2 regions of the Enterococcus sp. JNUCC 77 genome follow, and region 2 is predicted to be linked to the other one. Evidence: riboswitches for the same ligand, from Rfam matches in the RefSeq annotation. Region 2 holds a riboswitch; the other holds the start of a gene.
The links. Region 2 has a riboswitch for thiamine pyrophosphate ahead of thiT (energy-coupled thiamine transporter ThiT). Riboswitches for the same ligand answer to the same signal wherever they lie in the genome.
Positions count from the first base shown of each region.

Region 1: it holds a riboswitch for thiamine pyrophosphate, as region 2 does, so the genes downstream of both, thiM (hydroxyethylthiazole kinase) here and thiT (energy-coupled thiamine transporter ThiT) in region 2, are expected to answer to the same signal.

Region 1 covers NZ_JBTHIG010000001.1:1,171,239-1,174,394, reverse strand. The annotation lists gene thiD (bifunctional hydroxymethylpyrimidine kinase/phosphomethylpyrimidine kinase) at 1-283, opposite strand, end outside; gene thiE (thiamine phosphate synthase) at 273-941, opposite strand; gene thiM (hydroxyethylthiazole kinase) at 905-1,726, opposite strand; TPP riboswitch at 1,839-1,927, opposite strand; gene glmM (phosphoglucosamine mutase) at 1,978-3,156, opposite strand, start outside.
Region 2 covers NZ_JBTHIG010000001.1:201,073-204,228, forward strand. The annotation lists gene ACVWNY_RS01000 (2-hydroxyacid dehydrogenase family protein) at 1-658, opposite strand, end outside; gene ACVWNY_RS01005 (low molecular weight protein-tyrosine-phosphatase) at 725-1,186, shown strand; gene ACVWNY_RS01010 (SAM domain-containing protein) at 1,252-1,608, shown strand; TPP riboswitch at 1,671-1,769, shown strand; gene thiT (energy-coupled thiamine transporter ThiT) at 1,821-2,408, shown strand; gene ACVWNY_RS01020 (hypothetical protein) at 2,481-3,156, opposite strand, start outside.

The DNA.
Region 1 (3,156 bases), 970 kb from region 2:
GCTTTACTACAGTTAACACTCTTTCTGTATCTCCCAGCATACCTGTTTTCGCTGCGGTTATCTTGAAATCAGCAGCCAAAGATTGAAATTGTTCTTCGATAAATACACTAGGAATCAACATACTATCTTGAACACCATAAGTATTTTGTGCTGTTAACGCAACAATAATGGACATACCAAATGTCTTTCTTGCTTGAAAGGTTTTCAAATCTGCCTGAATACCGGCACCGCCACCTGAATCTGACCCAGCAATCGTTACTACTTGAGGGGTACTATTTTCCATTTACCTGCTCCTTATTATCTTTAAATTTATTTTTCAATGCTAAAACTTTCGCTTCAATATTTGGACTTTGCATAATTTCACTGACAATGGCTACACCATTAATTTTTGAACCTGACAATTCTTCTAAATTATTTTCTTTTATCCCTCCGATTGCTACAACAGGAAGCTGTGTGCATCCAGTGATCTCTTTTAAAGTATTGATTGCAACCAATGAGGTGTCCTTTGTTTCTGTTGGAAAGATTGCTCCAACACCAAAATAATCAGCACCTGCATCCTCAGCTTCAGTAGCAGCTTCCAAGCTCTTAACAGAGACACCTAAAATTTTATCTCCAATCAATTGCCGACAAATTTCTACGGGCATTTCATCATCGCCAATATGTAAACCCGCCGCATCAACGGCCAAGCAAATATCTAGGCGATCATTTATGATTAATGGAATTTTGTAGTGATCAGTAATTTGCTTAACTTTTAGGGCACGCTGATAAAAGTCACGCGTGCTTAATTCTTTTTCTCTTAACTGCAGCAAAGTAACTCCACTTTTACAAGCTTGCTCAATTATTCTAAAAAAATCCTTTTCTGTTAAACCAGATGAATCTGTTACTAAATATATGGAATAATCTATCAATTTAATACCTCTCCTTTTATTTTTTCCCACCATTTGCTATCTTCAGATAATAAAGAAAGTTGATTCAATGTTTCTTGACGAAAATTTGCAAGTCCTTGTGTCTTTTGTTTAGCAACTTCTCCAGCAAGATTAAAATAAGTAATTGCCGTTACACTTGCTTTTACTGGTGATAGCCCTTCTCCTAATAATGCACAACATAAAGCTCCAACAATATCGCCAGTTCCAGTAAAACAGTCCAATTCAGCTACACCGTTACTCAATAGAAAACAAGTTCCATTTTGGCATACTAAGTCTTTTTCACCAGTAGCAAAGAAAACTGTCTCAGGGTATTTATCAGTCAATTTTATCATCCCATTTTGCAGTTCCTTTAAACTTTCTAACGTTTGTTCGCTTACATTTACATCAACCCCTCTTGCTTCGGAGCCTAATTCACACAAACTACGCATTTCTGAAATATTTCCTTTAACAACTGTCGGTTGATTTTTTAATAATCTTTTCGTGATTTCAATTCTTAATGGACTAGCAGCCGCCCCTACCAAATCAACAACAATCGGTACATCAATTTCATGAGCATATTCAGCTGCTAATATTATGTTTAGCTCACGAGTTGGTGAAATATGTCCTAGATTTAACAATAAGCCATCACTAACGTTTAAAAACGATTTAAATTCTCGTGGATCATCTGCCATAATCGGTTTTGCGCCAACATATAATAATGCGTTAGCCACCGACTCACAAGTAACCTCATTGGTGATGCATTGAATTAATGGTGCTGATGTTAAAGGAAAAGCTGATTCGACAAATTTTGTAACTTTCAAATTAAATTCCTCCTTTTTTTATTATTATTTAGAAAAAAACTCTCTTTGCAGTTGATAAAGACAAAGAGAGTTTTACAAAAAAATCCCAATCAAAAAATGATTGGGATTGGTTTTGCTATCATTGACATTTCCCTGCACCAGTACTAACTGTCTCAGGTTCAATGGGTATTATCTCAGCCTAGGGCACCCCAAATGTTTCTATTCAATTGTAAAAAATTCTAACATAGCCTTATAAAAATAACTAGTATTTTTTAATCTAAGCCTATTTCCGCACGAACAACTGCCGCAATTTTTTCAACATAATACTCAACTTTTTCAGTCGTTGGCGCTTCTGCCATGATTCTTAATAAAGGTTCGGTACCAGAAGGACGCACTAAAATACGTCCATCTCCATTCATCTCAGCCTCTGTTTCATCGATGACTGTTTTGATTGCTGGAACGTCCATCGCACCGTATTTATCCTTCACTCGAATATTTACTAGTTTTTGCGGATAAATCGTAACTTCATCAGCCAATTCAGACAATTTTTTATCAGACTGTTTCATGATATTCAACAATTGGATCCCTGTTAACATACCATCACCTGTTGTGTTGTAATCTAGAAATAAGACATGGCCTGATTGCTCTCCACCTAGGTTGTAATCATTTTTACGCATTTCTTCAACTACATAGCGATCGCCAACATCAGTAATCACATCTTTCAAACCTAAAGCCTCGATAGCTTTATGGAAACCAAGATTGCTCATAACAGTTGTTACTACAGTATCTTTTTTCAAGCGTTTTCTTTCGGATAAGTATTTGGCACAAATATACATGATTTGATCGCCATCAATAACCCGACCTTTTTCATCCACTGCAATTACTCGATCGCCATCTCCATCAAAAGCTAGACCGACATCAGCTTCTTTTTCTAAAACGAATTCAGCTAATTTTTCTGGATGAGTTGAGCCAACACCATCATTAATATTTAATCCGTTTGGTGAAGTACCCATAGTATAAAAATCAGTTTCTAAATCAGCGAACAAACGGTTAACACTAGTTGAAGTTGCGCCATTTGCAGCATCAATACAAACTGTGATACCTGATAAATCATTTGGTACCGTTTGGACCAAAAATTGAGAATATTTTAATAAACCTTCATGGAATTCATCTAATGTTCCCAAGCCTTCTGCAGAAGGGCGTGGTAATAAATCTTCCTTTGCATCTAGGAGTGCTTCAATTTCAGCCTCCTGATCATCGACTAATTTAAAACCGTCTCCCCCAAAGAATTTAATACCATTGTCTTCGGCAGGATTATGAGAAGCCGAGATCATGACACCAGCTGATGCCTTTTGTGTTCTTGTTAAGTAAGCCACACCTGGAGTAGAAATAACACCTAATTGAAATACTTCAATTCCTACAGATAGTAAACCTGATATTAAAGCCATCTC
Region 2 (3,156 bases):
TGAATAAATGTTGTGTTTGATCAGTCAACGGTGCGTGGATTGAAATAATATCTGCTTGTTCAATCACTTCAGATTGACTGACGTAACGGGCGTGTAATTTTTGTTCAAGCGCATCAGTTAATGGATGGCGTTGGGTATAAATAATGTTCATGCCAAAAGCCAGCATTTTTTCAGCTAAAGCTTGTCCAATTTGTCCCATACCAATGATGCCTAAAGTTTTCCCAGCTAATTCATGACCGCGGAAAAATAAAGGTGCCCAACCAGAAAAACCTTCGTGCCGCATCAAGTCATCACCTTCGACAATTCTACGGGATAAAGCGATAATTAAACCAGCAGCTAACTCAGAAGTGGCGTTAGTAGAAACTAGCGGTGTATTGGTGACGTAAATATTTTTTGTGGCAGAATAAGCACTGTCAATATTATTAAATCCAGCCCCGTAGTTAGCAATTAGTTTTAGATGGGGTGCCGCGTCAATCACTTCTTGATCAACAGTAGTTGAAAGTGGCGTAATCAAAACTTGAATATCAGCTACATTTTCTAGTAATTCTTTTTTTGAAATTAAACCGTCACCTTGAAAAACTCGATAGTCAACTTTGGCTTGATCGAGGACTTGATAGCCGGCGACTGGGATTTCTGCAGAAATAAAAATTTGACTCATGAAAAGGACCTCGCTTTGATTGAATTGCTTTCATGATAGCACGAAATAAAAAAATGGAGGAAAGATATGCAAGAGATATTATTTGTTTGTATGGGAAATATTTGTCGTTCACCAATGGCCGAAGCGATTTTTCGTGATGCTTTTGTGAAAGAAAGACAGCAAGCTGATTTTTTAGTTGATTCTGCTGCCACCAGTTCTTGGGAAGTAGGAAATCCCCCGCATCGTGGGACACAAAAAATATTAAAACAACACAATATTTCAACTAAAGGGATTGTGGCTCGTCAGATAAAACTAACTGATTTTGATCGCTTTGATTATATTATTGCAATGGATAACGAAAATTTATCTGATTTAAAGGAAATGGCGCCAGCTGATAGTAAAGCTGAAATTTTATTATATTTAGATATTTTGCCAGAAAAACAAGGCCAAAGCATTCCAGACCCATGGTACACTGGTGATTTTGAGGAGACATACGGATTGATTACGGCAGGTTTAAAGCCTTGGTTAAGTTTTTTTAATCAGGCTTAGAAATCTTGAAAAAAAATAAGTATCCATGTTAAAATAATCGTAACTTTTTAGAGGAGGTTAACTAGATGAAAAAATCCGAAAAAGAAAATTTTTTCAAAAAACTTTCTGCCACTCCGTTGCGTTTTATTTCAGATTTTGTCAATGACACTGCGGAAAAGAAGCAGGCAGCTGAAGCAACTTCGACGATTTTTCGTCAGTTACAGTTAGCGTCTCTGCAGAAAAGCTATGTGATTTTACAAATTGAAGCACCTAAAAAGAATAAAAAATTTAGAACTGTTTCTGGCTGGCTGCCAAGCCATGTTAGAGGAGAAACTTTTATGTTAAAAACTACTGATCAGCAATTATTAATGTTGAATTTAGCAGATGTAAAAAAAGTGACAACTCGTTTAGACAGTGATGATCAAAAAACTTTTTCCCGTTAATTGTAAAAATATTGGTGAAATTTTCAACTTATGTTACAATGAATTTGTCAAAATAGAATAATACTTTCGCAAAGGGGAGCCTTCGGGCTGAGATTGAGTCTACTCTAAACCCTAGAACCTGTTTCGGTAATTCGAACGTAGGAATTGTGAAGAAGTAATAGCTGTTGCTTCTCCTTTGTGAGCTGTATGTTCAAAAAAGGAGGAGTTTTTTTATGCATGAAAGAACTAGAATTATGATGGAAGCTACAATTTTTGCCGCATTATCACTATTATTGTCGATGGTACCAACCAACATTGGTAGTAGCTTAACGGTTTCGTTAGGAATGATTCCATTAACTATTTTCGCTTTACGAAGAGGCTTGAAGGCTGGCTTAATCGCAGCATTCATTTGGGGGATTTTACATTTTCCAATGGGGAATGTTTTTTTCTTAAGCGTACCGCAAGTCTTGATTGAATATCCGATTGCCTTTACTTTTGCAGGCTTTGCGGGACTTTTTTCAGACTCTTTAAAACAGTCTTTAATTGCTGAAGATAGTCGTGGCGTAACAAGAAGTGTCATTTTAGGAAGTTTTGCTGGAAGTTTTGCCCGTTTCTTTTGGCATTTTATTGCCGGTGTTGTCTTTTGGGGCAGCTATGCTGTTTGGGGTATGGGACCAGTACTATTTTCTTTCGTCACTAACGGGATCAATTTTATTGCCACAGGAACGGTTACTAGCATCGTCATTGTCATCATTGCCAAAAAAACACCACAATTATTTTTACCAAAGTCTGCAGCTAAATTAGAAAAAACTACTAATTAATTGGAAAAACGCCATCAGATGGCGTTTTTTTGCTGCAAAAAAACAATCCAGAAATATTTTTCCAGATTGTTTTTAGTGGAATGAAAAGGCTAAATCATCATCTTCAACCTCTAAATGCCAGATTTTTTTATTTAAATCATAAGTTAATTCAGCTACTTTTTGTTCTTTCCGTAAGTTGATTTGACTACGGCGCCAGCCTTTTTCATCTGATAAGTAAATCGGAATGTGGAATTGTTGGTTTTCAACTGGCTCTTGCGGAATATTAAAAATTGCTCCTTCTTGAAAGAAAGGATAAAGTTGTTTTAAAATTTCGCCATCCAATTTTGCAACTTGTGGACCACGAGCAAAAAGTGTTCTACGAAAATTGTTTTTTTCTAAAACGATCTTACTAAGCTTGTTGGCCAAAATCCGATAGAACTCATCTAAATAGCGATAATAAACCCGCATTGTATCGTTACCAAAATTAAAATAGACAAAGTTATTTTGAAGTTTGTAAAAAAAAGGTGAATGTAAGTGGGTCTTCATATGACCAAAATACAACAACTCAGAAATCTCTAAAGGAGATAATTCTTTTAGCAATGCTGGATCAGTGAAATCAATCCATTTTGCTGCACTGGGACTATTCAATTGACGGATACTAAAAAAATTGCTGACAGCATTAGTACCGTTAATAATTTTTAACCCGGTGTGAGAATCAAATTCGCCGGCGCTTGCTGCAGGATTTAACAGTAATAGATGTTCCGGCTGG